DNA from 2 places in the Neobacillus sp. GCM10023253 genome. Region 2 is predicted to be linked to the other one. Evidence: a T-box and tRNA genes for the amino acid it is inferred to sense, from the RefSeq annotation. Region 2 holds a T-box; the other holds one or more tRNA genes.

Region 1 (5,986 bases), on a different contig from region 2:
CTGTTTTTAAATAAGGTTTTGTTGCACGGCCAAGCTTAACGCCGGTTTCCACAAGCTTACCAACACCATCCTGGTCAAGAACAGCAAACGGATTCTCTGGCAGTACCTTGTTTTCAATGTATGCCTGCAGGAATTTCCCTTCTGCATCATCACGGCTGTAGCCGAATGTTGTTTGCGTTAAGTCATTGGTTCCGAAGGAGAAGAAATCAGCCTCCTCGGCGATTTGGTCTGCAGTAAGCGCAGCCCGTGGAATCTCAATCATCGTACCAATCGTGTAGTTAATGACCTTGCCCGTTTCTTCCTGGACACGTACAGCAGCATCGACAACCAACTGGCGCATTTGCTTCAATTCATTGACGTGGCCAACAAGTGGAATCATGATTTCAGGCTGGACTACCAAGCCCTTTTCCGCTACTCTAGCAGCAGCGTAGAAAATCGCCTTTGCCTGCATATCATAAATTTCCGGATGTATCATGCCAAGACGGCAGCCGCGGTGGCCCAACATTGGATTGAACTCATCCAACTGGCGAACCTTTTTCAGCAGCAGTTCTTTTTGCTTTAACTCTTCAGAATCCGGATTGAGAATTTGCAGCTTTGTTACTTCTACTAAAAGTTCTTCTTTATTTGGTAAGAATTCATGAAGCGGTGGATCCAATAAACGAATCGTTACAGGTAGTCCTTGCATTGCTTCGAAAATCCCCTCAAAGTCACCTTGCTGCATCGGTAAAAGTTCTTCAAGTGCTTCCATTCTCTCACTATAGGTTTCTGCTAAAATCATTTTTTGAACGATTGGAATCCTCTTTAAATCCATAAACATATGCTCTGTCCGGCATAATCCAATTCCGCCTGCACCGAATTCAAATGATTTCTTGGCATCCTCTGGATTATCGGCATTGGCACGAACACCTATTTTGCGTTCTTGATCTGCCCAAGCAAGAAGCTGCTGGAACTCTTCAGATAATTCAGGGTCGATCATTGGGATTTCACCAAGCATAATTTCACCTGTTGAACCATCAACCGTGATAATATCGCCATGTTTAACAACCGTGTCACCCACACTGAATTGTTTTGCTTTCATGTCAATCTTTAAGGCTTCACAGCCGCAAATACAAGCTTTCCCCATACCGCGGGCAACCACGGCAGCGTGGCTTGTCATTCCACCGCGGCTAGTTAAAATAGCTTGTGCTGCAACCATACCATGGATGTCATCTGGAGTGGTTTCAGGAGAAACAAGGATAACTTTTTTACCTTCATTTCCTAATTGCTCCGCTTCATCGGCATCAAAAACAACCCGGCCGGTAGCAGCGCCTGGTGATGCCGGCAAGCCTTTAGCTAATATTCTTCTTTCAGCTTTGTCATCGATTCGGCGGTGCAGCAGTTGGTTTAATTGGTCAGGATCAACACGAAGCAGCGCTGTCTTTTTATCGATAATTCCTTCCTCCACCATCTCAACCGCTATGCGGATAGCTGCTTGGGCGGTACGTTTTCCGTTCCGTGTTTGAAGGATGAACAGCTTCCCGCGTTCCACTGTGAATTCAATGTCCTGCATTTCCTTGTAATGCTGCTCAAGGCTATGGCATGTGTCCGAAAACTGCTGGTAAACGCCTGGCATTTCGTCCTTAAGGGTGGCAATTGGCTGTGGGGTACGGATACCGGCAACAACATCTTCACCTTGAGCGTTTATTAAGTATTCCCCATAAAGAACATGCTCACCGGTGGAAGGATTTCTTGTAAATGCAACACCTGTACCTGAGTCGTTCCCCATATTACCAAACACCATGCTTTGAATATTTACAGCTGTACCCAGATGATCGGGAATCTTATTTAAGCGGCGGTAAACAATCGCCCGTTGATTATTCCAAGAATTGAATACCGCATTGATGGCAAGGAAAAGCTGCTCTTTCGGATTTTGTGGGAAGTCCTTACGCGTATGCTTTTTGACAATTTCCTTATAGCCAACAATGACTTCCTTCCAGTCTTCAGCAGTCATATCAGGGTCAGAGGTATACCCCTTGTGTTCGCGAGTCTCTTCTAAATATTGTTCAAAATAATACGTATCAATTTCAAGGACCACGTTGCTGAACATTTGAATGAAACGGCGATAAGAGTCGTAAGCAAATCGTGGATTATTCGTTAATGCTGCCAAACCCACAACAGTTTCGTCATTCATCCCTAGATTTAAAATGGTATCCATCATCCCAGGCATAGAAAAAACGGAACCGGATCGAACAGAAACAAGTAAAGGATTCTGCGGGTCACCGAGTTTTTTGTCCATTTTTTCTTCCAAAAGTCTTAACGCCTCTAATGTCTGTGATTCTACTAAAGCTGGAATGGTTTTATCAGATTCATAGTAAGCATTACAAGCTTGCGTTGTAATGGTAAAACCATAAGGAACCGGCAGGCCGATTCTTGTCATTTCTGCTAGATTCGCTCCCTTTCCCCCAAGTAAATCTCGCATGTTGCCATGGCCTTCATTAAATAAATAAACGAATTTTCCCATGATTTAAAAGCTCCTCTCTTTTTTCAAAACGTCTAAAATTAATCCTGCAGTTTCTTCAATCGCTTTATTCGAAACATTTATGATTGGACAGCCTACTCGTTTCATAATTTTTTCGGCATAATCTAGTTCGTCGAGAATTCTCTGGAAGCTTGCATAATTCGCCTTTGAGCCCAGTCCAAGTGCTTTTAGGCGCTCAGTGCGAATTTCGTTCAATTTATCTGGTGAAATAATTAAACCAATACAATTTTTTCTCGGTATTTTAAAAAGTTCATCTGGTGGAGGCACTTCTGGAACTAACGGCACATTGGCCACTTTAAAACGCTTATGGGCAAGGTACATAGACAGCGGCGTTTTTGAAGTCCGGGACACACCGATTAAAACAATATCGGCCTTCATAATGCCTCTTGGGTCACGTCCATCATCATATTTCACGGCAAATTCAATCGCCTCGATTTTGCGGAAATATTCTTCGTCTAATTTTCTCATTAGGCCAGGCTGGTGGTGGGGCTGTTTATTAAACCTTGTTGTAAATGCATTCATTAATGGGTTGAGGAGGTCAACTGCCATTATCCCCTCTTCCTTGGCACGCTTATCTAAATAATCTTTTAATTCTGGAATGACGATGGTATAGGCAATGATGGAATGGTCCTTTCTTGCCAAAATAATCACATCTTCAATGTCTTCAATGTCGTCTACATATGAGTTTCGGCGAATTTCTACCTGTCCACCATTAAACTGTGTTGCCACCGCTTTAACAACAAACTCAGCCGTTTCACCAACCGAGTCAGATACTACGTAGACAACTTCCTTTTGTACCAAAATCGCAGCAACTCCCCTTAATCTATTTTTCTTCCATAAATTCTAAATAGGCCTTTGTTATTGTCGTTTTGGTAATTCTCCCTAACAACAAATATGTATTATTTTTATGATTGACTTCCTTTACTACCGGTAAGGAGTCAATATGAAAATTAATCATTTTTTTGGCCGCTTCGAGCAAGGTTTCCTCTGAATTAATCGTGATAATATTAGGCATTCTTGTCATAATGACACTTACGGGCAATTCCTGCAGATTTTTGTTCCCAAGTGCAGCCCTGAGCAAATCCTTTCGGGAAATCACTCCTGCCAAATTTCCTTCTGTATCCACCGCATAAAGTGTTCCAACATCCTCGAGAAACAACTGGACAATCGCATTATAAACAGAAGTTGATTTTTCAACCACGATTGGATGAGCCTTAAAATCGGATACCTTTTGCTGAATAAACTTCTTCGCCTGCCGTTTTACTTCTAATTTGTCATTAAAAAAATAGCCTACACGCGGTCTGGCATCCAGACTGCCGGACATGGTCAAGATTGCAAGGTCTGGCCTTAATGCCGCTCTAGTAACAGAAAGTTTCTCTGCAATTTCTTTACCGGTTATCGGGCCATTTTCCTTTACAATCTGCAGAATTTCATCCTGACGCTTGGTGAGTTTAATCATTAGCACCACCTTATTCACAATAAATATGTTATATATATTCAAATGTGCTATACTTATTTGTATATAGTATAGTACATTTAAACAAATTCGGAAACAATAATTTTGACAAATTGGCTAATTTTTTCTTTTAATAAAAAAACCCGCCGGAAATCGGCAGGATACAGTTCTACTTTTGACATACTGGACAATAAAAAGTTTTTCGGGAAGAGATTGTTTCCATTTTGATTGTTGCCCCGCAACGTCGGCATTTCTCTCCCTCGCGATCGTATACTTGGCATAGTGGATTAAAACCGCCCGTTTTTTTATCACCCTTGAAAATCGGATTATCCATGTAACCTCCATTTTGAATGGCCACTTGGAGAATTTTTTTCATCGATTGAAACAATTGAGAAGGGCTAGGTGGATTAATGTCATCAATGTCTTTCGTTGGTAAAATTTCTGCATCAAAGCAGATTTCAGCAGAATAGCAATTGCCAATTCCTGAAATAAACTCCTGATCCAAAAGTGTGGTCTTCAAACGCCCATGCTTGCAGCCAATTCGTTTAATAAATTCCTCCAATGTAAAACTGCTGTTCAGTGGTTCCGGCCCTAGATGGGATAGTTTTTCTTCTGCTTCCTGTTGGGAATATAAATGAAGATACCCCAGACGCAGACCAATAAAGTATAAATGTTCATTTCCGAAAGAAAGCTGAACCTGTATCGTTCGTTTAGGTTTATCTGCTTCCTGTCCATAAAACATCCATCCCCCGAGCATTAGATGCAATAACAGAACCTGCCCATTTTGGAGGTGAAAAAGAAGGTGTTTACCCCTTCGATTGATGGTGGTTATTTTTTGATTAAGTACGGTCCTTTTAAAAAGTTCGGGATTCACATTTATTGATTTTTCACGGTTAACTTGGACATCGGTAATGGTTTTACCTGCAATCATTTGACTTAAATGAATCTTATAGTTTTCCATTTCCGGCAGTTCAGGCATAATGTCTTCCTCCAAAACTCTTTTCCTTTATGCTTTCCAAAACGGGTAAAATCAAATAAAAAAACCGAATCATATCGACTCGGTTTTAAACAGTTACTCTATTGAAGTGGGCCTAAATGGACTTGAACCATCGACCTCACGCTTATCAGGCGTGCGCTCTAACCAGCTGAGCTATAGGCCCATGATGTAATTGAAACAGGGGCAGTAGGAATCGAACCCACACTGAAGGTTTTGGAGACCTTAGTTCTACCTTTAAACTATGCCCCTATAAATGGTGGAGGGGGACGGATTCGAACCGCCGAACCCTGAGGGAGCGGATTTACAGTCCGCCGCGTTTAGCCACTTCGCTACCCCTCCATTATAAAATTGCAAAAAAATAATAGCGGCGGAGGGGATCGAACCCCCGACCTTACGGGTATGAACCGTACGCTCTAGCCAGCTGAGCTACACCGCCAAAAGTATAATATAAAAATGGTGGAGCCTAGCGGGATCGAACCGCTGACCTCCTGCGTGCAAAGCAGGCGCTCTCCCAGCTGAGCTAAGGCCCCATACATATAATAATCAGGAAAACAGAATCTTAAGTGAGCGACCCTTCGTCCCGAACGTAGTACTCAATCAAGCTAAAGCTATTTCCCGTGAGAGAAATAATGGTGCCGAGGACCGGAATCGAACCGGTACGGTAGTCACCTACCGCAGGATTTTAAGTCCTGTGCGTCTGCCAGTTCCGCCACCCCGGCACGTTTGGAGCGGAAGACGGGATTCGAACCCGCGACCCCCACCTTGGCAAGGTGGTGTTCTACCACTGAACTACTTCCGCATTTTGATCTCTTTGATGCGGGTGAAGGGACTTGAACCCATACGGTATTACTACCACTAGAACCTGAATCTAGCGCGTCTGCCGATTCCGCCACACCCGCAAAGTATAATATTGGGATTTCATTCCCTCAAAACTAGATAATAAAGAAGAAGTATGATAAGAACGAGTTCGCCTTACATAATTATGAATCGGTTAAGTCCTCGATCGATTAGTATC
Region 2 (23,504 bases):
GATTATTAACTGCATGTGGAAATGCATCATATAAAAAGGAAAGTAAAGCAACTATTAAAATTGTGAATACAACGTTTCATGAGAAGGCAAAAAAGCCTTCGAAAAAAAGTGAAAAAATTCATTTTTACCTTCCGTTCGGATATGAAATTGATGACAGCACACCGAATAATATCATTTTAAAAAATGGCTCGAAAACTTATATTTTGTTTGTGAATCCCCAAGAAGGCCCTTCAAGTGAAGTGGTGTATAAAACGACAGTTGAACAGTATAAAAAACTGGATACAAATGAGAAATTCACAGACGATAAAATGTTCGGTTATTTGACCATTAAAAAGTTAAAAGATGATATGAATGAAATGACCGTTGGTGTAGGCGGCGCGAAAATAACCACTCAGGTAAAGACTTCAAGCCTTGAAGAAGAAGCGAAAGCAATGACGCAAATAGTCCATTCGGTTACATACAAATAAAAAAACGAAGGTAATCCCTTCGTTTTTTGTTTGGCATGGTTGGTTAAGATAATAGGGGATGTCCGATTGCATATTATTGGACTGACAAGCGGATGGATTGTTATGATTGAAAAAACATTCTTTCAATACGGGGGTCGTTAATAATGAAACATTTAGAATCCATGGAGCAATTTGAGCAATTGCGTGACCAGGGAAAAACGATTTTTATGTTCTCAGCTAATTGGTGCGGGGACTGCCGGTTTATTGAACCAGTCTTGCCAGAGATTGAGTCCAAATTCACGGAATATACCTTTATCCATGTAGACCGTGATCAATATATAGATTTATGCCAGCAGCTCGATGTTTTCGGGATCCCAAGTTTTATTGCCTTTGAAAACGGTAAAGAACTGGGCCGCTTTGTTAGTAAAGACCGTAAAACACAAGAGGAAATCGAAAAATTTATTACTGGTCTAAAATAAATCAGCACAAGGCTCCATCTCCTTTTGGAGAAGGAGCCTTTTTATCTAAAAAAGAAAACTACTCCTTTTAATATCGGAGGGATATATATGAAAATGGACAGTAAAAAGATGAGGCGAGAACTAGAATCGCGTTTAGATAATGAAGATAGAGTAGTAACCTATGATCGTGATAAAGATCAGCTGCGTATTGAAAGTAAACGAACTGGAAAAGGGATTACGGTTGCTCTAGCCGGGATTGTGGCTAAATGGCACGATGAGAAGGATAAAGCGATTGACGAGGTTGTTTATTATGTGGAAGAAGGGCTTCGGGCCATGGAGGAAACCGTCCAGTTAACCGACCATGAGAAAAAAATCTTCCCGGTTATCCGCTCGACCTCTTTTCCGAAGGAAGCCGAAGAAGGGGTTCCTTTCCTGACTGACGACCATACTGCGGAAACAAAAATCTATTATGCCTATGATATGGGGAAAACCTACCGATTAATTGATTCCCGCATTATGCAAAAAGAAGGATGGGATCCATCACGGATTAAGGAAATTGCCTTATTTAACGCAAGATCGCTTTCCACATCTGTAAAGGAGGATCAGGTCGCTGGAAATATTTTTTATTTCCTTAACACCAATGATGGCTATGATGCAAGCCGGATTTTAAACAAGGGATTCCTGATTGATATGGAAAAACGGATTACCGGGACAATGGTAGTGGCCGTTCCCCATCAGGATGTCTTAATTATCGCGGATATCCGCAATGACAGAGGCTATGATGTGATGGCACAAATGGCGATGAGCTTTTTCGCAAGCGGCAGAGTTCCTATTACCGCCCTATCGTTCTTATACGAAAACGGAGAATTAGAGCCGATTTTTATTTTAGGAAAAAATAAATAAAAGGGTAGGATCACTTGATGAAGGTGATCCTGTTTTTCTGTGTCTCAAGAACGAAATTTCATATATTTTGGCTGTTTCTAAAGAATAGTGTCGAAAAAATAAAAAATGCTGATAAAATAGAGTGACAAGAAGTGAAATAGAAAGAGTGATAGTTTTGAGCTGGATCCAAAACTTTTTTCAAAAATTAAAAAAAGATGAGGAAGGGGAATTTGACAAGCACCCCTTACATAATGATAAATCGGAAGTTCCTACATTTGCTTTTCAAAGTGAAAGCACTAAGGATTTGGATGCAAGAGTTTCTTATCAATATCCAAAAAACAAATTAAAGGCACCCTTACCTTTGGAATCAATAAAACCCCTAGAAGGAAAGCGGCGGAAAAAGAAAATCGGAAGAGAGACAGAGAATCTCCCACAATCGGTTAAAGAACGGCAAAAAGTAATTCAAAAAGAACCAATTAAGGCGAAAATTGAACCGTTAAAAAAAGCCCGGGGGCCGTTTCAACCAACCGAAATTCCTTCCCCAGTATTTGGGTTCAATCGCCCGAGAAAAACAGACTCGGTAGTTGAACATGAATTAAGTCATATTTTCGAGGAAGAAAAATTAAGCCAGTCCGCTCCGCTACTGACGGAAGAAAATCCCACAATGACAATATCAAATTTTGTCCATAAGAGTTTGGAGACAGAAACTGAAATTAAAGAGAATGTGGCCCTTGATGAAATCACTCCAATGGACAATACATACTCCGAAGAGACAGATAACAGCTCTGTTCTGATTGAAGGTGTTCAAGAACCTGAAGGCAAGGTTGGTGAACTGCTACTTCGTATCGAGGAATCCACGATACCACTAGGTGTTGAAGATAACCAGAGCGATGAATCCAAACCACCACTTCGTATTGAAGATAACCAAAACGAGGAATCCGAATTACCACTTCGTATCGAAGAGGACCAATTCGAGGAATCTGAACCTCCTAAGCCTAAGCGTTCTCATCTTCCTTTCAACGTCATGATGTTAAAGCAGGATCGGGAAAAATGGGAAGTAAAGAAAAGAAGACTCGACGAAGAACGGCAAAAGCAGGCTTTAATTGCCGCTTCTCAACAAGAGCAAGTCGTGGAAAACAACAGCCTGCTTAAAGTGAAAGAGGAACCGCAAAAGCAGGAATCAATTAATACACAGCAAAAAGAAATAATCGTTGAAACCAATAGCCGTCATGAAGAGCAAAAAGACCACCATATCCAAGAGATTGCCGCAGCAGGCGAATATCAATTCCCAATGGCGGATTTGCTCCATCCCCCGGTTTCCGAAATCATCGATACAAAATGGATGCTTTATCAAGAGGAATTGCTAAACCAAACCTTGCAAAACTTTAATGTTGGCGCAAATGTGGTAAATGTAACGCAAGGTCCGTCTGTTACCCGTTTTGAAGTACAGCCTGAACCTGGTGTCAAAGTGAACAAGATTACCAATCTAAGTGATGATATCAAATTAAGCCTTGCTGCCAGGGATATCCGGATCGAAGCACCAATTCCGGGGAAACACACGATTGGAATTGAAGTGCCGAACCAACAATCAAGGCCGGTGAGAATCAGCGAAATTATCGGCAGCGGCGTTTTCAATGATACAGCATCCCCGTTAACGGTGGTGCTTGGCCTCGATATTGCCGGCAAGCCGATTGTGACAGATTTAAAGAAAATGCCCCACGGTCTGATTGCCGGGGCAACAGGATCCGGAAAAAGTGTCTGCATTAATTCGATTTTAGTTAGCTTATTATATAAAGCCAGACCTGAAGATGTTAAGCTCATGCTAATTGACCCGAAAATGGTGGAGCTTGCACCATATAACCGGATTCCTCACCTGGTCAGCCCGGTTATTACCGATGTTAAGGCAGCAACCGCTGCGTTAAAATGGGCAGTCGATGAAATGGAACGCCGCTATGAGCTATTTGCCCATACCGGCGTCCGCGATATCAGCCGCTTTAATGAACTGGCTATGGAGCATAAAAGATATTCCGACAAGCTCCCATATATCGTCATTATTATTGATGAGCTGGCTGATTTAATGATGATGTCACCGGCTGATGTAGAGGAAGCCATTTGCCGGATAGCCCAAAAGGCAAGAGCGTGCGGTATCCATTTAATTATCGCAACGCAACGGCCGTCTGTGGATGTCATCACTGGTTTAATAAAAGCAAACGTCCCGACAAGGATTGCCTTTTCGGTCTCATCCCAAGTCGATTCGCGTACCATCATTGATATCAGCGGTGCCGAAAAATTGCTTGGCCGCGGCGATATGCTCTTTTTGGAAAATGGCTCATCAAAGCCGGTCCGCTTGCAGGGCACATTTGTAACCGATGAAGAAATTGATGTGGTTGTCGCCCATGTTAGAGAACAGCGCGAGCCGGAATATTTATTTGTGCAGGAAGAACTTTTAAAAAAGGCCCAAATAACGGAGGAGGAGGACGAGTTGTTTTATGATGCCTGTGAATTTATCATCGAACAAGGAGCAGCCTCAACTTCCAGCCTGCAGCGCCGCTTTAAAATTGGCTATAACCGGGCTGCACGCTTAATGGATATGCTCGAGCAGCAGGGTTATATTTCAGGTGCAAACGGAAGCAAGCCGCGGGAAGTGTTAATCAACGAAGCGGATTTGGAATCTATCCAGGATGCAAGTCTAAATATGTAAATATAGACAAATAATAAATAAAACTCAGCGATTGGCGAGTCCGATAGGACGATTCATGTGTTGTAGTTGAACTTATGCGTTCAAATTTACAACAGTAAATTCTGATTAGCGAATAGTACCATTGGAGCAATTCGGGTTCGAAAATAGTTTTTACGGATAAACAGTGATATAATATTGAAATATGTTCAGGAAAAGCAGGTGTCCAATTCTCCCTGCTTTTTCAGATTAGCAAATACAGACAGATGTCATATACTGTTTTACAGATAGACGTTGGTTGGAGGTTCTTCTATGACAATTTACCATTTTGTCGGTATAAAGGGGTCTGGTATGAGCGCACTTGCACAAGTGCTCCATGATATGAAATTTCAGGTCCAAGGCTCCGATGTCGAAAAGCGCTTTTTTACTCAACTGGCCCTTGAACAATCGGGGATTAAAATACTCCCGTTCCAGAAAGAAAATATCGAGCCAGGGATGACAATCATTGCCGGGAACGCATTTCCTGATACGCATGAGGAAATTCAAGAGGCCATGAAACTAGGGCTTCCTATTATACGTTACCATCGTTTTTTAGGCGACTTTATGCAAAATTTCACCAGCATAGCCATCACAGGTGCCCATGGCAAAACATCCACCACGGGTCTGCTTTCGCATGTAATCGCAGGCGCGAAGCCTACTTCCTTTTTAATTGGTGACGGTACCGGTAAAGGAGAAGAAGGTGCGGAGTATTTTGTTTTTGAGGCATGTGAGTATAGACGACATTTTCTTTCCTACTTCCCTGATTATGCCATAATGACCAATATTGACTTTGATCATCCTGATTATTTTGCCAATATCGATGATGTTTTTTCGGCTTTTCAGGAGTTGGCCTTCCAAGTGAAAAAAGGGATATTTGCTTATGGTGATGATGAGCAGCTTCAAAAAATTCAGGCTAAGGTTCCTGTCTTGTTTTATGGATTTGCGGAGGAAAATGATTATCAGGCCGCAAATATTGTGAAAACGACAGAAGGAACAAGCTTTGATGTATTTATTCGCAATACGTATTATGACACCTTTTCCATTCCAACATTCGGTGACCATAGTGTTCTAAATGCTCTAGCTGTCATTGGCGTTTGCCATTATGAAGATATTAATGTGGAAGTAGTGAAAGAACTTTTAACGACCTTCCAAGGGGTTAAGCGAAGATTTACGGAAAAAAGGATGGGCAGCCAAATTTTAATTGACGATTATGCCCACCATCCGACTGAAATCAAAGCAACCATCGATGCAGCCATGCAAAAATATCCTGATCGTGAAATTGTTGCCGTGTTCCAGCCGCATACCTTTACAAGGACGCAGGCCTTTTTAGAAGATTTTGCTGAGAGCCTAAGGCTGGCGGATAAAACTTATTTGTGTGAAATTTTTGGGTCAGCTCGTGAAAAACAAGGAAAGCTTTCTATTCACGACCTTGAGGAAAAAATCCCTGGTGCTGAAATTCTCACTGAAGAGACCACATATTTATTAGGGAACCATGATAATAGTGTCATCCTCTTTATGGGGGCTGGAGACATTCAGAAATTCCAGGAATCTTATGAAAAACAAATTGCTAAATAAGAAAAGGATTCCGCCAAGTGCGGCATCCTTTTTTCATATCAATAATATAAGGAATTTTTTTTAACAAATTGCAGGAAAACAAGACAAATCACTGGAAGTAGTATAAGATATGAACGAGGTTTAAACCATAGTTTGAACGGTAATACATAATTAATAGGATATATCGGAGGTTTTATGATGATCTTGATTTTATACATAAGCGTAGCCTTGATTGCAGTAGCTTTTTTAGTGCTGGTTTTCTATTTATCAGCGACACTTAAATCCCTGAAAATTACCCTTACGAGTGTTTCGGACACTTTAAAGGGACTGGAAAAACAAGTTGAAGGTGTCACAAGTGAAACAACACAGCTCTTACAAAAAACAAATGCCCTTGCCGAAGATTTACAAGATAAATCAGTGCGCTTAAATAGTGTCGTTGATTCTGTTAAAGAGGTTGGAACCTCAGTCAGGAAATTTAATGGAACCTTAAAGAATATTACGAATACGATTGATGAGCAAGTCGAAGAGAGCAAGGAAAAAGTTTCGCAAATTATTCAGTGGAGCAATGTATTTTTTGAATTAAAAGACATGTGGCAGGCTCGTAAGGAAGCCAAAAATGAAGAAACCATTTATGAAAGGCAAAAGGAACGTTCACATTAAAAAAGAGGAGTGAAGGGATTATGACAAAAAGAGAGTATGAATCACGTGAAACCAATCAAGTTCGAAGCGACGAATCTGGCAGCAGCAGTTTTCTGCTGGGCGTTATCGTTGGCGGTCTGGCGGGTGCTGCAGCGGCGCTGCTCTTAGGTACAAAAAAAGGCCAGGAATTTCGCCATACACTTTCTGACCAAACGGGATCTCTTCTCGATAAATCTTCACCGCTAAGGGAAAATGTAAAGTCCAAAACTATCTCACTTACCCAGGGGCTTGCCCAGCAATCCTCTAATCTAATGAATAAAGTGAAAGGGAAAACAGATACCACTTTTGAGCAGCATGAGGATTCCGAAACCACCTATATTTCGATTCAAGGTTCAAACGAAAAAACGGCATCAACAAAAGCTTCAGCAAATAGCGATGAAATTCGAAAAAAATTAGAGGAAGCTCAAAAAGCACTAGAGGAAGAAGAAAGCAAGGTTAGGATTTAAAAGGAATATAAGTCATACAGTTTGTGAAACATTACGGTGAAGTGTTAAAATTACTTCACCGTTTATTATTATCTGGAGGTAAAATTATGCTGAAAAAAATTGATTCAATTGAAGAGTTTACGGAATTACTAAATAACGAAAATTCATTTTATCTATTAAAGCACAGCTTAACTTGCCCAATCAGCCAAGCAGCCTACAAAGAATACGAGAAATTTTCGAATGAACATGAAAATATCCCAACTTACTACTTGGCAGTTCAAGATTCCCGCCCATTATCAAACGAAATCGCTGAACAATTTCAAATTAAGCACGAATCTCCACAAGCCATTCTTTTTGCTGATGGGAAACCATCGTGGAATGCTTCACACTGGAAAATAACGAATCGTTCTTTGGCACAAGCTATTCCCGTTCAGGAATAAAAAATAGTTCCATATCGCCATATAACAGTCACCTTTTTTCAAAAAACACATATATTACTTTAATATATATCAAAAAATACTTTAATACTTAAAAGCTTAAAAGCGTTTAATCGTTAAAGAAAAAAGTGATGACAAAGAAATTTATTTCGGCTATAATAACCCTAATTATAAAAAAGTTTATAATTTTTAAAAATCTTTGATTGTGAGGCAGTAAACTTAATCCTATTTAAAAAAGATAACTTTACTTAGGAATAAATGCCGACAAAAGAAAGGACGGGGACGAAAAGATGGGCAATAATGAATTGGATCAGTTAAGAGACCGTGTAGATGAGTTAAACTTGGAATTGTTGAGGTTAATAAATGAAAGAGCTCGACTCGTCCAAGAGATCGGGCAGGTAAAAGGAAGTCAAGGCGTTTTCCGCTTCGATCCAGTCCGCGAAAGAATGATGCTCGATAAAATTAAAGAGAATAATGATGGTCCATTTGAAAATTCAACAATTGATCACCTGTTTAAGGAAATTTTCAAAGCGGGGCTTGACCTCCAAAAGGACGACCATAAGAAAGCTTTGTTAGTTTCTAGAAAGAAACAGCCAGAAAATACAATCGTAGACTTAAAAGGCGAAAAAATTGGCGATGGCAAGCAGCATTTTGTCTTCGGTCCATGTGCAGTTGAATCCTATGAGCAGGTGGCAACTGTGGCTAAATCTATGAAGGAAAAAGGCTTAAAGCTTTTGCGCGGTGGTGCTTACAAGCCAAGAACGTCTCCATATGATTTCCAAGGATTAGGTGTAGAAGGACTGAAAATATTAAAACGTGTTGCAAATGAATTTGATATGGCCGTCATTAGTGAAATTGTCAGTCCTGCCGATATTGAAATGGCTATTGATTACATCGATGTTATCCAAATTGGTGCACGTAATATGCAAAACTTCGAATTATTAAAGGCTGCTGGTGCAGTAAATAAACCTGTTCTATTAAAGAGAGGGTTAGCTGCAACCATCGAGGAATTCATCAATGCTGCCGAATATATCATGGCGCAAGGAAATGGACAAATTATCCTTTGCGAGCGTGGAATTCGGACCTACGAGAAGGCAACTAGAAATACCTTAGATATTTCCGCTGTTCCTATCTTAAAGCAAGAAACACATTTACCGGTTATGGTAGATGTTACTCACTCAACTGGAAGAAGAGATTTACTGCTTCCATGCGCGAAGGCTGCAATTGCAATTGGGGCAGACGGCGTTATGGCTGAAGTACACCCAGACCCTGCTGTAGCACTTTCTGATGCACAGCAGCAAATGAACCTTGAGCAATTTGATCACTTCTACAATGAACTCCTTGCATCCAACTTTGTAAGAGTATAATGAACAAGAACCTTCTGCTATGATAGCAGGAGGTTTTTTCCTGCTTTTAAAAAAATATTGACAATATAATTGCGGCTTTTTTCTTCTTGTCGTATCATAAGTACATACTTAAAGATTGTTTACTTTATCACATAAGCAATAATGACTAGATTTTAGCTAAATGCTATAAAATAAAGAAAACAATGAACGTTTTAGGAGAGTGTTACAAGTGAATAATATTACAATTTATGACGTAGCTCGTGAAGCGAATGTTTCCATGGCCACAGTATCCCGCGTTGTTAACGGGAATCCTAATGTAAAGCCGGTTACCCGGAAAAAGGTCCAAGAGGTAATCGAAAGATTAGGATACCGTCCAAATGCGGTTGCCAGAGGATTGGCAAGTAAAAAAACAACTACAGTAGGAGTTATCATCCCTGATATCTCCAATATCTTCTTTGCAGAGCTTGCACGCGGGATTGAAGATATTGCCACCATGTATAAGTACAATATTATCTTAAGTAATTCAGATCAAAACAAAGAAAAGGAACTACATTTATTTAACACAATGTTAGGTAAACAGGTAGACGGGATTGTTTTCATGGGAGGACATATTACTCCTGAGCATGTCGATGAGTTTGAAAGGTCTCCAGTTCCAGTTGTGCTAGCGGGATCTATCGAAGAATCTGAAAAGATTCCTTCTGTTAACATTGATTATGAACAGGCTGCCTACGATTCTGTAAAGGAGTTTATCGGTAGAGGGCATAAACATATTGCTTTTGTTATTGGACCGCTTTATGAACCGGATATCACCGTTAAAAAGCTAAATGGCTATAAGAGAGCCTTAGAAGATGCAAATATTCCTTTTAATGAAGAGCTAATTATTGAAGGAGATTATACGTACGATTCCGGAATTGAAGCATTTGAAAAAATGCTGGAACTATCTGAGAAACCAACGGCCATTTTGGTTGGTGCGGATGAAATGGCACTTGGTGTCGTCCATGGTGCTGAGGATAAGGGCTACAGTATTCCAGAGGATTTTGAGGTTATTACTTCTGACAATACGAGACTGTCGCTGATGGTCCGTCCGCAGCTTACGACGATTGTTCAACCTCTTTATGATATTGGGGCTGTTGCAATGCGCTTGTTAACCAAATTAATGAACAAAGAAAAAGTAAGTGAACAAAAAGTGGTTCTTCCACATCGAATTGAACATCGTCAATCAACAAGGGAATAATAAAAAAGGGCGGCTAATTAGTCGCCTTTTTTATTTTGTCTAAATCCTGCTAACGGGCCTGTTGATTTCCTCTCCGGGCACTCGCTTTCCGCGGGGAGGTCCTGGAGCCTCCTCGGCGCTGAAAGCGCCTGCGGGGTCTCCAGTGACCTCTATATCCCGCAGGACACTGAAAATCTTCTCCCTTGAATCGGCCCACGCACGAAGGAAATGCGATAGCATTTTCGAGGAGTCGAGTGCCCTCTGCTCCAATCAACTGGGAGTCAAATATCCTAAAGTATTGCAACACACATTTTCTCCACCTGGTAAGTGTGCTGCTTTATGAGGACATTTCCATCCAGGAAGTGTCCGAACCTGCGCAACCTTCGGACAAAATCGCTTGAAAAAGAGGCGGAAGTGTCCGAACCAGTGCAGCCTTCGGACAAAACCGCTTGAAAAAGGGGCGGAAGTGTCCGAACCTACGCAACCTTCGGACAAAATCGCCTGAAAAAGAGGAGGAAGTGTCTGAACCTCGCGGAAATCGAAGTGCCTAGGGCGCAAATCAACAAACATGTTAAAAAGGCTTTAAATTAATATTTTTATATAAAAATTAACGTGGTGAATCGACAAAGGTAATGAGGTAAAATAAAAGGCTATCGAAAGGTTTTCGATAGCCTGAGGTGCTAAATAGCCGCCTTTTCTTATTATCTTGATTCACTTTTTTGATGATTACGAATTGGATATAGTGCTTTTTCAAGTGTGATTAAGTTCTTTTCTGTTATTTCTGCTTTTCTTGGGATTGGAGGATAAATATCCTCTGGATCATCCCACTCCCTTGGCAGTGTCACCGGGGACTCCTTTTGCCACTGCTCTATCCAGTCTTCAGGCAAACTGCCAAAACAATTGGGATTTTCCGTCATCTCCATCCAAATAAATGCCCAAGCCCTTGGGACAACACGCCAAATGTCATATCCGCCGCCGCCTACGGCAATCCATTTGCCGCCGCAATATTGATGCGCAATTTCATGGGCAAGCTTTGGGATTTCCCGATATATTTTCATCGTTGCCGACAAATGGGTTAATGGGTCATAATAATGCGAGTCTGCTCCGTTTTGCGTCAAGATCACATCAGGCTTAAAAAACTCGGCCACATCTCTGATTGCATTTTTATAGGCATGCAGCCACGAATCATCTTCTGTAAAGGCATCAACAGGGATGTTGAATGAATAGCCGTATCCCGCTCCCTGGCCTCTTTCGTTAATATTGCCTGTACCCGGAAATAGATACCGGCCAGTCTCATGAATTGATAGTGTACAGACATTCGGGTCATCGTAAAAGGACCATTGAACTCCGTCACCATGATGGGCGTCTGTATCAACGTATAAAACGCGGGCATTATATTTTTGCTGGATATATTTAATCGCAACAGAACTATCATTGTAAATGCAAAATCCGGAGGCTTTCCCCCGAAATCCGTGATGCAGACCGCCGCCAAGGTGCAGGGCATGAAGTGTTTTTCCAGTCATTACCTCATCGACAGCCGTTAAGGTCCCCCCCACCATCAAAGAACTAGCCTCATGCATATTAGCGAAAATAGGGGTATCTTCAGTACCTAAACCATAGTTTTCAGCCATTTCTTTCGGAAGAAGCCCCTGGCCGGCCTTTTTTACTGCTTCTACGTAACTTGGGTCATGGATTAAGGTTAACTCCTCTTCAGTCGCCATTCGTGGCTTAACAATCTGATTGGGGTCTAAGGCATTTATTCTATTTAATAAATCTACTGTGAGTTTAAGCCGGAATTGATTGAAAGGATGATGGCTGTTGAATCGATAATTCAGAAGGTCTTCTGAGTAAATAAAGGAACAGCGATCATTCATATAGACATCCCCGGCAAATTTGGCCATAACACCTGGTGGCCAGCTTCTTTAAGGTCTTGAATCAATCCGGTAGGGTTCATTAATTGAACTCTGATTACAAGTATTTTATATTGCTCATCCTGTTTATCTGGGTAAACCAGTACACTTAAGATGTTTGCCTTCCGTTTTCGGATAATTTCTGCGATTTCACTGAGAATTCCGGAGATATTCGGCACTTTTATTTCTATTTGCGAGCCAGGCTGATGAACACCTGTTAATTCAATCATTGTTCTTAATAAATCGGTTTCTGTCACAATTCCCACTAATTTTCGATTATTGATGACCGGAAGGCAGCTTATTTTATGTTCATAGAAAAGAGCGGCGATCTCTTCAACAAAATCCAGGGGATGGCTTGTGATGACGTTTTTCTCCATTATCGTATCTAGGGGTTTTTTCAAAATTTCCGGGTGTTCATTTGCATGAAAAATGGACGGTGTAGCCTCTCTTATTTTAGCAACGGTAACAAGACCAACCAGGTGCCCGTCTTTATCAATGATTGGGATGTGGCGAATTTTCCTTAATTCCATTAATGCCATGGCGTCTGCAATGGTATCAGTGGGAGAGAGGGCAGCTACATCCGATTGCATAATTTCTTCCACGATCATAGGATTTCCCCCAATTCTCTATAGTTCAATCATGTTTAGTACATAAATCGATTCATAAAACGAAGACGATCGAAACGCTGAATGGATTCATTATCGATTCGTTTGCCCATTTTGGCCATCAAACAGTTGGCTGGGTGGGAGCAGATTTCCGGGTCATCAGTCGCATACCATTCCAAACCGCCGGCATTCATCATTTTCTCCATGATTTTTCGATATTCCCAAACATTGAGTTTGGTTCCTTTTAAATCCCAATGCCAATAATACTCGGTGGTGATAATAATATAGTCTTCCATGGCATCATCCATCATCGAAACAATCAGGAGGTTTTTACCGACAGCACAGCCTCTAAATTGAGGGATCACCTCGATAGCGCCCAATTCTATTAAATTATCCATCTTTCCTTCCGACCAGCGTTCGAGAGGGTCCGGGTATAAATAGGTAACATAACCGACGATTGTATTTTGATGCCGCGCAATAATAATTCTTCCTTCCGGTAAATCGGCGATCCCGATTAATGCCTCGTGCTGCTGGGCAGGGGGGCGAAACGCAACAAGGTCTTCATGAAAATCATAGCCTGCTAATTTTTCTGCAGTGACAGGGCCTTCAATAATTAATTTGCCTTGAGGAGTTTTTAATTCCTTAGCATTATAGGTTTTTTTGTGCTCCATTTGGTCACCCCTGGAAAAAATCTAGGTACTTCAATTCTATTATACATGAAATTTATATCTTTAAAGATTTTTCACTAAATTTTCGAAAAATTAAACACTAGGTTTATATTTTTTTAAAAAAATGTTTTTTTAAAATTGTGAATAGTTATTATTTGTACTATAATTATCTCAAATACTTCAGAGGGGGAGATAGGAATGAGAGTGGAAGCGCTGCCAGTAGTCCAAGGGGATTTCAATTTGCGAAACTATGAAGAAACATATAAGAATTTTGACTGGAAAGATACAGAAAAGGAATTCTCTTGGAGTGAGACAGGCCTTGTTAATATGGCTTACGAGGCGATTGACCGCCACGCGGGTACGTATAGAAAAAATAAGGTGGCATTATATTATCGTGATGCTTCGAGAAATGAAAAATATACTTTTAAGGAAATGAAGGAGCTTTCCAATAAAGCCGGGAATGTGCTGAAAAATTACGGCGATGTCGAAAAAGGCGACCGTGTCTTTATTTTCATGCCGCGTTCTCCAGAACTTTATTTTACTGTTTTAGGAGCAATTAAGCTTGGTGCGATCGTTGGCCCATTGTTTGAAGCCTTCATGGAAGGGGCTGTCAGGGATCGTCTACAAGACAGTGAAGCAAAAGTATTAGTAACTACACCAGAATTGTTAAGCCGTGTACCTGTCCAGGATTTACCGGCATTAAAGCATATTTTCCTCGTTGGAAAAAATGTGGAGGAACAAGGTAATTGCATTAACTTTTTAGAAAAATTTGAGACTGCCAGCAAAGAGCTGAAGATTGAATGGGTTGAGCGGACAGATGGATTAATCCTCCATTACACATCTGGATCCACTGGTAAGCCAAAGGGCGTACTGCATGTGCATAATGCGATGATTCAGCATTATCAAACAGCTAAATGGGTTCTTGATTTAAAAGAGGATGATGTTTACTGGTGTACAGCAGACCCAGGCTGGGTGACAGGAACTTCATACGGTATCTTTGGCCCATGGCTGACTGGTACTTCGAATGTTATTGTCGGCGGACGTTTCAGCCCAGAATCCTGGTATCAAATGATTGAAGACTTCGGTGTTACGGTTTGGTACAGTGCTCCAACAGCATTCCGGATGCTGATGGGAGCGGGGGACGAGCTGGTTAAGAAATTTAATTTAAGCAGTCTTCGCCATGTCTTGAGTGTTGGTGAGCCATTAAACCCAGAAGTGGTAAAATGGGGTGCCAAGGTATTCAATAAGAGAATTCATGATAACTGGTGGATGACAGAAACTGGTGCCCAGTTAATCAGTAACTATCCTTGCATGGAAATCAAGCCTGGTTCGATGGGGAAGCCAATCCCTGGCGTTGAGGCGGCGATTGTTGATAATCAAGGTAACGAGCTTCCGCCATACAGAATGGGGAACCTTGCAATTAAAAAAGGCTGGCCTTCGATGATGCATACGATCTGGAACAATCCTGAGAAATACGAGTCGTATTTCATGCCAGGTGACTGGTATGTCTCTGGAGACTCTGCGTACATGGATGAGGATGGCTACTTCTGGTTCCAAGGCCGCGTCGATGACGTCATCATGACATCTGGAGAGCGTGTAGGTCCATTTGAAGTGGAAAGCAAGCTTGTTGAACACCCAGCAGTTGCTGAAGCAGGGGTTATCGGAAAACCGGATCCTGTGCGCGGGGAAATTATTAAAGCCTTCATCGCGTTAAGGGATGGTTATGTGGCAACTGAAGAGCTTAAAGAGGAAATTAGACAGTTCGTCAAAAAAGGTCTGGCAGCACATGCCGCACCTCGTGAAATTGATTTCCGTGACAAGCTGCCAAAAACACGAAGCGGCAAGATCATGAGACGTGTTTTGAAAGCATGGGAGTTAAATTTGCCGACTGGTGATTTATCGACGATGGAAGACTAATTTTTAAAGATATAAAGATAGAGGCTGAATCCAATTGATGACTGGAGCAGCCTCTTTTTTTGTTGGTATTAAATCCTTCTTTTGGATTCGCTGATAAATGGTAAAAATTCGCTGATATATGCTAATTCCGTTTGCGTTCGGCCCAGCCAATTCCCTTTCGATAGCCGAATCCCAAGATTAGATAAATTACCAAAACAATTACTCCCGTGACCAATCTTTCCCGCATGCTTCCATCTGCCAAAAGAACAGGACCAAGGCCAAAAAACGTAACCAAGCCAATGAGAAGGATAAAAACAGCGTGTACTAAAATTCTCACTACTTTCACCTCCAAATTTCCTTTTTATATATTGACGTTGAAAAGAAAAAAGCTGTTACAAATAAAAAGGACTTTGGGTTGCAGTCCCAAAGCCCCTTTATACCAATTAATATTTAATTAACGTATATTTCTTTTTCCCTCTTCGGACAATCGTAAACTGGCCTTCAATTTTGTCAGTTTCCTGAAGAGTATAAGAGGTATCAGTTACCTTTTCTCCATTAATGGCAATGGCACCATTTGAAATATCTTCACGAGCCTGGCGCTTGGAAGGAGAGATCTTTGCCGCTACTAATAGCTCAACCAAATTATTTTCCTCTTCATTTTGAAGCGCGTAAGACGGTACATCTTTAAAGCCCTGCTTGATTTCGGCAGCCGATAAACTGCGAACGTCTCCACTAAATAGTGCTTCGGAAATCTTGATGGCCTGCTTTAGTGCATCCTCTCCGTGAATCAGACGTGTCATCTCTTCCGCCAGTGCCTTTTGGCCTTTACGGAGATGCGGCTCTTCTTGGACACAGACTTCCAATTGTTCAATTTCCTCACGAGAAAGGTAGGTAAACAGCTTCAAGTATTTCACCACATCGGCATCGGCTGTGTTAATCCAGAACTGGTAGAACTCGTAAGGAGTGGTTTTTTCCGGGTCGAGCCAGATAGCGCCGCCTTCTGATTTTCCAAACTTGGTACCGTCGGATTTGGTTACAAGCGGAATTGTCAGCCCAAAGGCTTTCGTCTCTTCGTTATGCATTTTCCGAATTAACTCAAGACCTGAGGTAATGTTCCCCCACTGGTCACTGCCGCCAACCTGTAATTTGCAGTTATAATGATCATATAAATGGTTGAAATCCATCGCCTGTAAAATCGTGTAGGTGAACTCGGTAAACGAGATCCCTGTTTCAAGCCTAGAGGCAATCGTATCCTTTGCCAGCAGGTAGTTGACACCGATATGCTTGCCGATATCACGCAGGAAGGCAATGACACTCATGGGCTCGGTCCAGTCGTAGTTGTTGACCATAACTGCGCCATTTTCTCCTTCAAACTCAAAAATGGCCGTTAATTGCTTTTTAATGCCTTCAACGTTTTTCTGAACCGCTTCGATTGTTTGCAGCTTTCGTTCTTCGCTTTTACCGCTCGGGTCGCCAATCAGCCCAGTTGCGCCTCCGACCAATACAAGCGGACGATGTCCATGCTGCTGGAATCTTCTTAGTGTTAAAAACGGCACCAAATGGCCGATATGAAGACTGTCAGCGGTTGGGTCTGTCCCGCAATAGAGGGAAATTTTTTCGTTATCTAAAAGATTTTGCAACCCTTCTTCATCTGTTTGCTGATAAATAATGCCCCGCCATTTCAAATCCTCTAATAAGTTCATTACTCAAAACCTCCAATAAAAAATAAAAACGCCCCTGCAATTATGCAGGGACGTAAAATATACGCGGTACCACCCAGCTTGAGGAAATTCCTCCAACTTGAAAAAGTAACGGTTTAAACCGTTCTCCGCTACTGTTTCTTCACAGAGAAAGCTCCAGGATGTAATTCACTCTTCTATATGTGGCAGCTTTCACCGGCCGCTGCCTCTCTATTTACAGGGATAGAAGAACTACAATTGATTCCCTTCAAAGCCTTAAATTATAAAAAAATGCTTATTGATTTTTTAACATATATTAAAGATAAAGTCAAACGGTAAAATGGAAATTTCAGAAAAATGTAGAAGCTTGTCAAATTTTATACCACCGATATGCTATAATGGATGTGATTTTATTAGAGGTGATGCTATGAAAGAAAAGTGGCAAATATGGAAGGAAAAAGCTGATTCCCTCCTTAATTTTATTACTCATAAAAAAACCGTCAAAGGTGCCAGGATTACGTATCAGGTTTTCTGGAACCTGTTTCTGCTTTTATTAACGGTTGTAATCCTTGGAGGGGCTTTTGCAACAGGTGTTGGCGCCGGTTATTTTGCCTCGCTCGTCAAGGATGAACCCGTGCGTTCATACGAAGGTATGAAAAAAGATATTTACAACTATACGGAAACATCGGACTTATATTTTGCTGATAATGTTTATCTTGGAAAACTACGGTCGGATCTGGTCCGTGATGAGGTCAAATTGAATCAGGTCTCCGATAACGTAATCAATGCTGTAATCGCTACGGAGGACGAATATTTTTACGAGCACAAAGGGGTCGTCCCAAAGGCCGTTTTTCGAGCCCTTTTTCAGGAAGTGACCAATTCTCCTATCCAATCGGGCGGAAGCACGCTAACACAGCAATTAATTAAAAACCAAATTCTAACCAATGAGGTTTCCTTCCAAAGAAAAGCAAATGAAATTTTGCTGGCCCTTCGTTTGGAGAAGTTTTTCGATAAAAAGGAAATTCTTGAAGCGTACTTAAATGTGGCGACTCTTGGCAGAAATTCATCAGGGCAGAACATTGCCGGTGTCCAGGCCGCAGCAAAAGGGATCTTTGGAAAAAATGCTAGTGAGCTTACACTGCCGGAGGCTGCTTTTATTGCCGGACTGCCGCAAAGTCCGTTTGGTTATACCCCATTTACCCGAGAAGGCACAGTGAAGAATAATCTGGAGCCGGGCATAACAAGAATGAAAACAGTTTTAAAAAGAATGTACGATGGCGGATACATTAATGAAAAGCAATACGCAGAAGCATCCGCCTATGACATCACAAAGGATTTTACTCCGTCAGTACCAAATCCGCTTGATAACTATCCTTGGTTGACATTTGAAATTGAGAAACGGGCCATTGATGTTCTGACAACGGGGTTGGCTAAGAAAGATGGCCATACCGAAAAAGATTTAAAACAAGATGAAAACCTTTATTACAAGTATAAGACGATGGCTAGCCATGACCTGCGGCAAAATGGCTATCAAATTCATACAACTATTAACAAAGATATATATGATGCCATGCAGGTGGTAAAAGATAACTACAAATATTACGGACCAGATAAACCGGAGGAAAAAGAAGACCCGGAAACCGGTGAAAAGAAAACCGTAATGGAACCTGTTGAGGTCGGTGCAGAACTGATTGAAAATAGTACCGGCAAAATAATCAGCTTTGTTGGCGGCAGAGATTATAATAAACAGCAGCTCAATCACGCTACCAGTGCAGTCCGCCAGAACGGTTCGACGATGAAGCCGCTGCTCGTTTACGGGCCGGCTATTGAACTCGGAAAAGCGGCGCCGGGAACCCCGCTTCCGGATGTCGAACTGAGACTAGATAAAAGCAAAAGTACACCATGGCCTCATAACTATGACAAAAGATATAGCGGGCTAGTATCAGCACGGTATGCTTTGGCCAAATCCTATAACGTGCCGGCAGTAAAGCTATACTCTGAAATCGTGGACCAGCGTCCAGCACAGTATCTGGAAAAGATGGGCTTTACCTCGCTAACAAAAGGGGACTACACGAACCTGGCTACCTCTATCGGGTCCTTGGATAACGGCGTGACTGTTGAAGAAAATACAAATGCCTTTAGTACCTTTGCCAATGGCGGGAAATTTATCGATGCTTACCTGATTGATAAAATTGTCGACAAGGACGGTAAAATTATCTATCAGCATGAAGTAAAACCTGTTGATGTCTTTAAACCTCAGACTGCATTCTTGACCATTGATATGATGCGGGATGTAATAAATATGGGTACAGCAGCAGGTGTAAAGAGCAAACTGAATTTCAGTGCTGATTGGGCAGGAAAAACCGGTACTGGTAACAATTATTTTGATTCGTGGTTTGTTGCCTTCAACCCGAATGTAACACTTGGAATTTGGACTGGATATGATACGCAGAAATCTTTAAAAACCAGCGGAATGTCTTACAGTCAGCGGACCAATAATCTTTGGGCTGAACTGATGAATGCGGCTTATAAAATTAAACCGGATTTAGTTGCTCCAAAAGAAAGCTTTCAAATGCCTGAAGGGATTGTTAAAACGTCGTATTGTGCCGTTTCCGGCCTGCTTCCGTCAGCGGCGTGTTCAAAGGCAGGTTTGGTTGAAAGTGATTATTTCAATGCCAAAGATGTTCCTACGAAAGTCGATGATAGTTTAATCGAAGGAAATTATGTAACGATCGGAGATAGTAAATATCTGGCTCTTGATTCCACACCAAAAGAGTTTACCCAGTATGGAACAATCTTAAACCCAGACTTTATCAACAGAATAGTAGGCAATGACTTTAAAAATATCAGCCAGCTTATTCCAAACAGGGGCAGATGGGACAATGTGCTTGTCTCAAGTGCTAAAATGGCCGATAACGGCAAGAAACCGGACGGTGTCACCTTGACCGCATCCGGCAATACCCTCACATGGAGCGCACCGGCAGACAATGATATCGTCGGCTATCGTGTCTATCAGGGTGGATTTTTTGGAGCGAAGATCGCAAGCATCAATAGCGGTTCCTCACTATCCTATAATGTTGGAAACGGAAGCTTCTATGTAACGGCAGTTGATATTGCAGGAAATGAATCCGCACCTTCAAATGTAGTGGAAGTAGGAGTTTTAACTCAACAATAACATTTAATGGGGGTCTCAAAATTAGATTTTGGGACTCCTGTTTTTTATTTCCAAATGCATTTTCAAAAAACATAAAAAAAGCCCCAGAATTGAAATTCTGGGGCTTTACAAATGCTAAATACAAATTAACGAGAGTAGAACTCGACGATAAGAGTTTCGTTAATTTCAGCAGGTAATTCAGAACGCTCTGGTAAGCGAGTGAAAGTACCTTCTAATTTGTCAGCATCGAAAGTTAAAAAATCAGGAACGAAGTTAGTTGCTTCGATTGCTTCTTTGATTACATCAAGGTTGCGAGATTTTTCGCGAACGCTGATTGTTTGACCAGCAGCTAAGCGGTATGATGGGATATCAACGCGTGCGCCATCAACTAAGATGTGGCCATGGTTAACTAATTGACGAGCCGCACGGCGAGTGCGTGCAAGACCTAAACGATAAACTACGTTATCAAGACGAGACTCAAGAAGAACCATGAAGTTTTCGCCATGAACGCCGCCTAATTTGCCAGCTCTGTCGAATAGGTTGCGGAATTGACGCTCATTAACACCGTACATATGACGAAGCTTTTGCTTCTCTTGTAACTGCAATCCATATTCAGAAAGCTTTTTGCGTTGGTTTGGACCATGTTGTCCAGGAGCGTAAGGACGCTTTTCTAATTCTTTACCTGTGCCGCTTAGAGAGATTCCAAGACGACGGGATAATTTCCAGCTTGGGCCGGTATATCGAGCCATGAATGACTCCTCCTTTAAGTTTTTATTTTGGTAAAATAAAAACCGTAACGAAACATCGATAACAGCCATTTTATTTTCATGCACCATCGCCCTAGCAGCTAAGGGTTACGCGATGCACCTTCGCAAGAAGCTCTCGCGAGGAACAAAATGGAACAGCTAAAATCGTTTCATAGGCTGCAATATTTTACACAAAGAGTATTATATAATTTTTATTCGTGGTAAGTCAAGCTAATTTTTATTATAACACTGAAGTCATTCAGATAAGGTGATTTTAACAGACCAATCTTATTATACATAAAGCTATTCAAATTTTTGAAAGGTCATCCAAAAGTAAAGGATATATATTATCCTGGTGACCCGGAACATCCTGATTATTCCATAATGAAAAAGCAGATGAAACAAGCTGGCGGGCTGCTTTCCTTTTCACTTCATGGGACAAAGGAAACAGCGCAGCATTTTATGAATCAATTGGAACTAATTAAAATTGCGGTAAGTTTGGGAGACACGGAAACATTGATCCAGCATCCGGCGACAATGACTCACGCGGTCGTACCAGAAGAAGAACGGCTAAAAATGGGGATTGACAATACATTACTTCGGCTTTCCGTCGGTCTTGAAGCTTGGGAGGACTTAAAAGAGGATTTGGAACAAGCGCTTGATAAAATATAAAACTCGCCGTATGGCGAGTTTTCTTTATACGTGTTCGATTAGGATGGAGACGAATTCCTCAAGCTTTTCTTGGTCCAACTCATCAAAACGGTTTTTTTCCGGCGAATCAATATCTAGGACACCTATAACCTGATCACCTTTTACAAGTGGAATGACAATCTCTGACTGAGATGCAGCATCACAGGCGATATGGCCCGGGAATTGATGCACGTCTGCGACCCGAAGCGTTTCTGCTTTCTGGACTGCTGTCCCGCATACACCTTTTCCAACCGGAATACGGACGCAGGCAGGCAGGCCTTGAAATGGTCCAAGCACTAGCTCCCCGTCCTCCATCAAATAAAAGCCGACCCAATTAATCCGGTCTAAAAATTGGTTCAACAAGGAGGAAGCATTGCTCAAATTGGCAATTTGATTTTTTTCATCGTGGATGAGGGCATGCAATTGCTTCTTTACTAATTCATAATTTTCTTCACGAGTCCCTTTGTACATTTCGACGTTAAACATCCTTTTTCCCCCTGCTTTTTAAAGTTTTATAGTCTATTTTAGCAGATTGAAAAGAAAAAGAGCAGACTTTGTCGATTTTTTCATAGAGGAATCCTTATCTAGAAAAAGAACAATTATATTAGGGGATTTTGTGTTCGAAAGGGGGAAAAGGGATGAAGAAAAGTTCAAAGGATTCGGTCGTTGCAGCTGCTATTTTGTTGTTCAATTCCAAAGGCTACTCAGGTACGTCGATAAGGGATATCGCTGATGCCGCGAAAGTAAATACGGCCACCATTGCTTACTACTTTGGCAACAAAGAGGGGCTATTGGAATATTGTTTTACCTATTTTTTTGAACAGTACATCAATAAAATGGAAGCGGCTTTTGCCACCATTGAAAAAGGGGCAGCAATTTGTCTGAAGCGCGTGGTAGCGGACTTGCTCCATTATCAATGGGAAAACATTCAGCTTGCTAGCTTTGTGTACAGGGAAATGTCAATTGATTCGCAAATGGTAAGAGAAATCATGGCCACCTATTCCTTGAAGGAAAAGTACTATTTTCAAAAGATATTTGAAAGAGGCTTTGAGTGGAATGAATTTCGGCCGCATTCGATTCCTTATTTAATTATCCAGTTAAAGGGTCTTTTAATGATGCCGTTTATGAATACTCATTACATGAGAGAAGTGCTGTATGTTTTCCCAAATGAAAAGTTTTTCGAGCAAAAATATTTAAAGGACCTCTATCAATGGATTGACAAAACTCTTTGTTCCGATGTTCAAATAAAAAAAGAAGCGATTATAAAGTAGAGTTCAGGATTTGAATCAAAGCCCTCAGCTGAAAAGCTCCCTCAAAATGATCTAAAAAAAGGTAAAGCACTGGCTGTCATGATGAATTTATACAGCTGAGTGCTTTTTTTGATTTTCTTTTACAAAAAAATTGAAATTACTAGTCAAAAATTGTCGTATACATGGTATCATTAAGGCATCGAATTTAATCATTAACGGATTTTTTAAATAGATGAGAATGACAGCTGTTCGGAACAGGAGGCTTGCAAGTGAAATATATAATAGGGTTATTCATCCTTATCCTTGCGATATTTGTATTAGGATATCTAATAAAGAAAAAGCATTTTAAAGAAATGGACCATCTCGAGGCCTGGAAAATTGATTTGTTTAATAGACCAATCCCTGATGAAATGGCTAAAGTAAAACAGCTTAATATGACCGGACAAACAGAGGAGCTTTTTGAGCGCTGGCGGAATGAATGGGACGATATTGTGACTGTCAAGCTGCCGGATTTGGAAGAAATGCTGTTTGATGCAGAAGAATACATAGACCGCTATAGATTCAAAAAAGCAAAAGAGGCCCAAAGCAAAATCACGGAAAAATTACAAGAAACTGAAAATCAAGTTAATAAAATTATCGAAGAGCTTCATGAACTGGTCGGCAGTGAGGAAAAGAACCGTGTAGAAATTGAGGAATTAAAGGAACTGTATCGAGAGACAAAGAAAACCTT

The links. A T-box is a leader RNA that pairs with one kind of tRNA and senses whether it is charged. The one in region 2 lies ahead of tyrS (tyrosine--tRNA ligase), so its partner is inferred to be a tRNA-Tyr.
Region 1: it encodes a tRNA-Tyr, which carries the amino acid that the T-box ahead of tyrS (tyrosine--tRNA ligase) is inferred to sense. The anticodon was not compared.

What each region holds. Positions count from the first base shown of each region.
Region 1 is NZ_JBHSHV010000010.1:62,656-68,641, forward strand. Features, by position in the region: gene ppdK (pyruvate, phosphate dikinase) at 1-2,500, opposite strand, end outside; gene ACFPA1_RS13680 (pyruvate, water dikinase regulatory protein) at 2,504-3,319, opposite strand; gene ACFPA1_RS13685 (helix-turn-helix transcriptional regulator) at 3,342-3,977, opposite strand; gene mutM (bifunctional DNA-formamidopyrimidine glycosylase/DNA-(apurinic or apyrimidinic site) lyase) at 4,144-4,953, opposite strand; tRNA gene ACFPA1_RS13695 (tRNA-Ile) at 5,061-5,134, opposite strand; tRNA gene ACFPA1_RS13700 (tRNA-Trp) at 5,150-5,220, opposite strand; tRNA gene ACFPA1_RS13705 (tRNA-Tyr) at 5,226-5,310, opposite strand; tRNA gene ACFPA1_RS13710 (tRNA-Met) at 5,334-5,407, opposite strand; tRNA gene ACFPA1_RS13715 (tRNA-Ala) at 5,426-5,501, opposite strand; tRNA gene ACFPA1_RS13720 (tRNA-Leu) at 5,602-5,690, opposite strand; tRNA gene ACFPA1_RS13725 (tRNA-Gly) at 5,696-5,770, opposite strand; tRNA gene ACFPA1_RS13730 (tRNA-Leu) at 5,787-5,870, opposite strand.
Region 2 is NZ_JBHSHV010000012.1:621,898-645,401, reverse strand. Features, by position in the region: gene ACFPA1_RS17330 (hypothetical protein) at 1-467, shown strand, start outside; gene ACFPA1_RS17325 (thioredoxin family protein) at 611-925, shown strand; gene ACFPA1_RS17320 (DUF1444 domain-containing protein) at 1,013-1,807, shown strand; gene ACFPA1_RS17315 (DNA translocase FtsK) at 1,953-4,487, shown strand; gene murC (UDP-N-acetylmuramate--L-alanine ligase) at 4,776-6,077, shown strand; gene ACFPA1_RS17305 (DUF948 domain-containing protein) at 6,252-6,716, shown strand; gene ACFPA1_RS17300 (YtxH domain-containing protein) at 6,737-7,201, shown strand; gene ytxJ (bacillithiol system redox-active protein YtxJ) at 7,288-7,620, shown strand; gene ACFPA1_RS17290 (bifunctional 3-deoxy-7-phosphoheptulonate synthase/chorismate mutase) at 7,908-8,984, shown strand; gene ccpA (catabolite control protein A) at 9,193-10,197, shown strand; gene ACFPA1_RS17280 (acetoin utilization protein AcuC) at 10,878-12,050, opposite strand; gene ACFPA1_RS17275 (acetoin utilization AcuB family protein) at 12,047-12,694, opposite strand; gene ACFPA1_RS17270 (GNAT family N-acetyltransferase) at 12,730-13,362, opposite strand; gene acsA (acetate--CoA ligase) at 13,558-15,276, shown strand; gene ACFPA1_RS17260 (DUF6954 family protein) at 15,398-15,592, opposite strand; gene tyrS (tyrosine--tRNA ligase) at 15,699-16,958, opposite strand; T-box leader at 17,002-17,215, opposite strand; gene ACFPA1_RS17250 (transglycosylase domain-containing protein) at 17,362-20,109, shown strand; gene rpsD (30S ribosomal protein S4) at 20,235-20,837, opposite strand; partial or broken gene ACFPA1_RS17240 (PLP-dependent transferase) at 21,135-21,506, shown strand; gene ACFPA1_RS17235 (GAF domain-containing protein) at 21,531-22,010, opposite strand; gene refZ (forespore capture DNA-binding protein RefZ) at 22,163-22,795, shown strand; gene ezrA (septation ring formation regulator EzrA) at 23,044-23,504, shown strand, end outside.